DNA from 3 places in the Ruminiclostridium josui JCM 17888 genome. Region 2 is predicted to be linked to each of the others. Evidence: predicted binding sites of a transcription regulator. Region 2 holds the regulator's gene; each other region holds the start of a gene.
The links. The regulator Rex, encoded in region 2, represses fermentation and respiration genes when NADH is low (regulators of the CRP and FNR family bind a similar motif). The targets are predictions, from matches to a motif close to ATTGTTAANNNNTTAACAAT.
Positions count from the first base shown of each region.

Region 1 (2,277 bases), 740 kb from region 2:
CGTCGTTAAGGTCTTTAGCTTTGGCAAGATAGTGTGTACCTTCGCGAATCAACCCTTTATATCTTGCGATGATATCTTCGAGTTCTGCTTTGAATTCCTCATCGGTACCGGGTTTAATGGCATAGGAGTATATATCTATAATTCTATCGGTATCTTTGGAAGGGAAATACTCATGAGGAGAGGTACTGTCAAATACAGCTACTGACAATTCTCTGATAATAACCATATCAAGACTGGCGGGATCAAAACCGCAGTGATATATCTCCACATCAAATCCTCTGTCCTTGGCAGATTGGGCTATTTTTTTCAGCATGGTAGATTTGCCCGAGCCAGGTCGCCCCTTAATAAAATACCTGCTTGACATATCAGAAGTAAGGTCCATAACAAAATCCACAGACCCTTTAGGTGTAGCACCTCCAAAGAAGCGGTTCTTGACACCTGCCTGCTTGTCTTTAGAATTATTACCGATTATAGTATTGATAGTCTCTTGAGTAAGTTCATTCATTTTGTTAAAGTCAATATTTGAAATATATATCTTTTCCCACTCATCATGAACTCTCAAGGCCTGGGCAAAGAAATTATAAGCACTTTCATAGCACATAGCAATTTGCTTATTAATTTTAAGAATTTCGTCTTTATGAGGGATTAATTTTTTACTGTCCCATGCAGTTCCAAGGTTTATGTACTCTTCAATTGCTCCAGGAGCCCTGGGCTCTACCACGTGAGGATATGTTCCGTCAACAACGCCTATTCCCAAGGAGGGAAGAATAATACCATCTACGGAGCTATTATCACAAGGGGAATGAATGTACTCTACGTCAAAACCTCTGTTGTACCACTCCTTGCCGAGCCTTTTCATAAGGGTAGATTTTCCAGTAGCAGGACCTCCTTTAAGAATAAAAAGTCTGTCGAGAAAATTAATATTGTCGTCTAAGTAATTTACAAATCCCTTCGATGAGTTTGCGCAGGCATAATAGTTAATAATTTTTGCACACAAAAAACATTCCACCTTTCAACAACTTAGGTATTATATTCTAGAATATGCAAATACTAGTAATATTGCTAAAGCATTTAACTAAAAATAACCACTTTGGCCAGGTGTGTCATGCAATATATATGATTAAAATACTTCTTTTTTAAAAGTAAGAAATTATATTGCACTAAATTAAAAACATTATAAAAATAAATGTATACCTTTAATTTTCTAATAATGAGCTTGTTAAAAATATAAGTATATTCATGTATAAAAATACACACATGAAATATTAAAACTTTAAAATTGCATATTTTCTTTTAAAAATAAAAATGTGACAAAAACATGTGTTGAAATTTATACAACTGTATGTTAAGATGGTTAGTGAAAAAATTATCAAATAAATTGCTTACTTGAAATACTGAATAGTAGCGTGTTAATCACAAATACTACTCATTGATAGCAGTATATTTTTATAAATTGAAGGGAGAATTACAATGACTACAAACAAGAAATTAGAAGCTTGGGTTAAAGAAATTGCCGACATGTGTCAGCCAGATCAGATATACTGGTGTGATGGTTCTCAGGAAGAAAACGATCGTCTTTTAAAAGAGATGGTTGATTCCGGATTGGCTAAACCTTTAAATCCTGAAAAACGTCCTGGTTGTTACTCTTTCAACAGTGATCCTTCTGACGTTGCTCGTGTTGAGAACAGAACATATATCGCTTCAAAGACAAAAGAGGAAGCAGGACCTACTAACAACTGGATTGATCCAAATGAATTAAAAGCTACTATGAAAGACCTTTACAAAGGTTGCATGAAGGGAAGAACAATGTATGTAATTCCTTTCTCAATGGGACCTATAGGTTCACCAATATCAAAAATCGGTGTTGAAATTACTGATAGCCCATACGTTGTTGTTAACATGAGAATTATGACTCGTATTGGAACAAAAGTATTGGAAACTCTCGGTGATGGAGAATTTGTACCATGCTTGCACTCAGTAGGAGCTCCTTTAGCTGAAGGCGAAAAAGATACAAAATGGCCTTGCGCTCCAATCGAAAAGAAATACATCAGCCACTTCCCAGAAGAAAAAACTATCTGGTCATATGGTTCAGGATACGGCGGAAATGCTTTGCTTGGTAAGAAGTGTTTCGCTCTCCGTATAGCATCAGTTATAGCTCGTGAAGAAGGCTGGTTGGCTGAACATATGCTTATCCTCAAGCTTACTGATCCTAAAGGCAATGTTAAATATATCTGCGGTGCTTTCCCAAGTGCTTGTGGTAAGACTAACCTTGCTATG
Region 1 covers NZ_JAGE01000001.1:2,029,323-2,031,599, forward strand. Annotated here, with positions in the region: gene K412_RS0109495 (PRK06851 family protein) at 1-997, opposite strand, end outside; gene K412_RS0109500 (phosphoenolpyruvate carboxykinase (GTP)) at 1,471-2,277, shown strand, end outside.
Region 1: a site for Rex is predicted at 1,355-1,374, ahead of K412_RS0109500 (phosphoenolpyruvate carboxykinase (GTP)). Genes of this name have one in related genera too.

Region 2 (2,277 bases):
ATATGCAGTTGATAATTGTACCGAGTCTCTTATATTTGCTGAAAAAGAAGGGGTTTTAAACAAGGGCTTTAATAATTGCTGTGATGAGATATGGAATTCCGATATCATTTTCATTTGTACTCCAGTCAGCAAAACCATTAAATATGTAAATGAATTATCACATAAAATAAAAAAAGGTAGTATATTGACAGATGTAGCCAGTACCAAAGGAGAATTGCACAATTACATTGATGGCCTTGCAAACCCTCCCCTATTTGTAGGAGGACACCCTATGGCCGGAACAGAAAAATCAGGCTATACAAATTCACTAGCTCATATGTTTGAAAATGCTTATTATGTTTTGACCCCCACAAAGGGCTCTAATGACGATGCAATAAATACTTTACAAGAATTGTTAAGGAAAATAGGCGCCATACCTATTGTGGTTTCCTCCCCTGAACACGATACAGTCACAGGATGCATAAGCCATGTCCCTCATATCATAGCTTCCGCACTGGTGTCCCTTGCAAAAAATAACGAAAACAGTCAAGGCCTTATAAAGCTCCTTGCAGCAGGAGGATTCAAGGATATTACCAGAATTGCATCTTCAAATCCTTCTATGTGGGAAGACGTTGTTATAAGTAACGGGCCTGTAGTTGTAAAGCTTTTAGAGGATTTTAAACTTATAGTTGACGGTATGATAGACAATATCAAATTGGGCAAAAATAAAGAAATATATAGCTTTTTTGATAATGCGAAAGCCTTTAGAGACGGTTTTTCCAATACTGCTACCGGTCTGCTTCCAAAGCAATTTGAGCTTATCGTAGATGTTACCGATGAGCCCGGAATTATAGGAAAAATAGCAACTCTACTGGGCAATAACGGAATAAACATTAAAAATATAAATGTATCCAACAGCCGAGAGTATGAACAGGGATGCCTTAAAATTACCCTATCTGATCAGGAAAACACAGATAAAGCCTTTGAAATTCTAGAAGCTTCTTCATACATGGTATTCAGAAAAGACTAGCTTATTTTCGACACACAAAAGCCGACATATAATCAAATGTCGGCTTATTATTATTCTCTTTCAAACTTGTCATTTAATTTATATCCAAGAACCATAAGGCTGTCACTCAGATGTACGTTTTCCACTATTACATCATATGGAATTTTTAAATCCATAGGTGAGAAATTCCATAATCCCTTTACTCCCAATCTGGCAACTCTGTCAGCAACAGTAGCTGTCTCTTTGTATGGAACACAAAGCATGGCAATATCAACGGGGTTATGTAGTATAAACTCCTCAAGCAAATCAAGACTCATAACCTCAAGATTTTTGAGTTTTTTACCTATTACTTCAGGATTGACATCAAAAATTCCAATTACTTTGAATCCTCTTTTCATAAAATTCTCATAATTGGATAATGCCTGTCCCATATTTCCTGCACCAATTATAATACAATAAAAGGTTTTGTTAATACCTAGTATATTACCTATTTCATTATATAAAGACTCTACATTGTATCCATATCCCTGCTGTCCAAAACCGCCAAAACAATTTAAGTCTTGTCTTATCTGAGAAGCAGTTATTCCCATACGGCTACTTAGCTCTTTAGAAGACACTCTCTTAATACCAAGTTCAAGTAAGTAATTCAAGTATCTATGATAACGGGGAAGTCTTTTTATTACAGCCATGGAAATTTTCTTTGAAGCCATTAAAATCTTCACCTCATAATTATTAGTGTTGGTATTATATCATCTTCGTTATTTTATTGTCAATATCAGTCTGCCTCTATAACAACATTTCCTCTTATTTATATTAACATGTTAATGGGGTTTTATACTTATTTATATACTTGTTTAATGTATAAAATAGGTTAGTGTACCACTGCTAATTGTGATAAAATAGTACTTGTGTCATTTACAAAAGATTTTAAAGGAGAAATTTTAATGAAAGTTTTGCACTTAATCGGTGGAGGGGATGTTGGAGGAGCTAAAGTGCACGTTCTGTCACTTGTAAAGGAACTTACTTCTAATATAGATGTTACTCTTCTTAGCCTCAGACCGGGAGCCTTTGCAGATGAAGCCCGTGAAATGGGGATAAATGTAAAAGTAATAAAGTCCTCAAATATTATTGCAGATATACGCAACGCAATACAATTTGTTAAAAATAACAACTTTGATATTATTCATTCGCATGGTGCCAAGGCAAATATTTTTGCCTATGCTATAAAAAAAGCTTGTCATATACCAGTAATTACAACAATGCACAGCGACTATAAACTTGATTACCTC
Region 2 covers NZ_JAGE01000001.1:1,285,555-1,287,831, forward strand. Annotated here, with positions in the region: gene K412_RS0106005 (prephenate dehydrogenase) at 1-1,009, shown strand, start outside; gene K412_RS0106010 (redox-sensing transcriptional repressor Rex) at 1,060-1,698, opposite strand; gene csaB (polysaccharide pyruvyl transferase CsaB) at 1,933-2,277, shown strand, end outside.

Region 3 (2,277 bases), 1.6 Mb from region 2:
ATATTCGGTGTCAGCGGAGGTGTATCCGAGGCAGTACTTCGTTACTATTATAAGGAAAGAAACGCTTCAACCCTGAAAAGTATTTCATATTCAGGAGTGAGAGGTATGGAAGGTGTTAAGGAAGCAACAGCTGAAATTGACGGAAGAATAGTAAGAATTGGAGTAGTTCACGGTCTTAAAAATGCTGAAAAACTTATTAGAAAAATTAAAAAAGGTGAAGAAAAATTCGATTTTATTGAAGTAATGGCTTGTCCTGGAGGTTGTATAGGCGGTGCGGGACAGCCGATTCCACAGAATGAAAATGTAAGAAAATTAAGAGCAAAAGGTATATACAAGGTAGATAAGTCTTTACCCATCAAACGTTCTGATGACAATCCTACTATAGATGCTTTGTATAATGGCATTCTAAACAGTAACAGACATATTCTTCACAGAGACTAAGAAACATTAAAATTATATTTTTACAGATGTGGCTAAAAGATTAAAAGTCTTTGGCCTCATCTGTTTTAAAAAAATTAATTGTTAGCCTATAAGGCAAAAGGAGGATATTATAATGAATAAGGAAAATAAAATGTTGTGTGACGTAGCAGGTAATAACATTAGCATTTGCATGCAGTTAATGATGGTTGATGAAGCAAAAACCGATATGGAGTACTGCTGTAATAGCTGCAATAAATCATACTGTGAATTAAACCCTATGGTTTTAGGTATGGTACCCGCATTTTCAGGACGTAAATAGGCTATAGGCTTAAGAATAAAGACCTTCATACATATAATTAGATTTTTAGTAGCTAAATGGATTTGACATAAAAAATTATATAATTTAAAATTATATTGTTATTTGTTTAACAAACATAGGCGGTGGAATATATGCTTGATATATATGTTTGCGTTGGTAGTTCCTGCCATCTCAAGGGATCTTATCAGATAATTAACTGCTTTCAAAGAATGATTAAGGAAAACAATCTTGAAAGTAAAGTTGAGTTAAAAGCATCCTTTTGCATGGGACATTGCACAACAGGTGTTTGCGTTAAAATAGGCGATACTTTTTATAGTGATGTAGGCGCAATAAATGCTGAAAGTTTCTTTAATGAGAAAGTATTTAACACAATTGAAGGCAAGAAGGCATAGTGCAAATTATCTCAAATTACATAGGACTACAGACATAAATATACTACTAACTGCATAAGAGCCGTCAGGGCTATGGAGGCGACTTTATGAGCATAATTCAATTTAAAGAAGCGAACTGTAAAAACTGTTATAAATGTATACGAAGCTGCCCTGTAAACGCTATTGCATTTAAAAACGAACAGGCTGAAATCATACATGACGAGTGTATGCTTTGTGGAATTTGCCTTACGGCATGTCCTCAGAATGCAAAAAGTGTTAACAGTGATGTTGAAAAAGTTAAAAAGTTTATACAGAAACGTGAAAAAGTTTATGTGAGTCTTGCACCTTCATTTATTTCTGCATTTGACCATGATGAAAAGTGGATTTATTATGCCCTGAAAAAGCTCGGATTTACACATATAGAAGGAACAGCCAATGGTGCTTATCAGGTATCAAGGCAGTATGAAAGTCTTTTGAAGCAGAAGCAGATGAAAAACATCATAACCAGCTGCTGCTCATCAATAATATTATTAATAGAAAAATATTATCCTCAGCTCTTGGATCAGCTTGCTCCGGTAGTTTCTCCCATGATAGCTCATGCTAAAATGCTCAGGGAAACATATGGACAAAGAATAAGAGTTGTATTTATAGGACCTTGTATTTCAAAGAAAGAAGAATATAATGACCTTCAAAATGACAGTCAAATTGATGCTGTACTAACTTTTGATGATTTGGATAAGTGGTTTGAGGAAGAAGGCCTGTATGAGTCAGATGAAATTATTGACGGTATAAAAGGCTTTGATACATCAGCGAGAATATATCCCATACCTGGCGGTATCTTAAAAACTATTGACAGAAAATACAAGAAAAATTACAGATCTATTAGTGTAGATGGTGTTGAACGATGCATGGATGTTCTCCAATCCATAGTAGAAGGTGATATTGAAAATTATTTCATTGAAATGAGCAGCTGCAAAGGAGGCTGCTTGGGGGGGCCATGCATGAAACATGTACCTGGAGGATTTCTCACTGCAAGAGAGAGACTTTTAAACTATGCAAAAAGGACAGGAATTCAAACGAATTCGGCGCTGACAAACTCTGTAATGGCTTTGACTAAGGTTGATTTAAAGAAGAAATTCGTTGACAGGTCAAAGAAACTGGAAGTAC
Region 3 covers NZ_JAGE01000001.1:2,891,639-2,893,915, forward strand. Annotated here, with positions in the region: gene K412_RS20785 ([FeFe] hydrogenase, group A) at 1-441, shown strand, start outside; gene K412_RS0113015 (hypothetical protein) at 554-739, shown strand; gene K412_RS0113020 ((2Fe-2S) ferredoxin domain-containing protein) at 871-1,131, shown strand; gene K412_RS0113025 ([Fe-Fe] hydrogenase large subunit C-terminal domain-containing protein) at 1,218-2,277, shown strand, end outside.
Region 3: a site for Rex is predicted at 834-853, ahead of K412_RS0113020 ((2Fe-2S) ferredoxin domain-containing protein). Genes of this name have one in related genera too.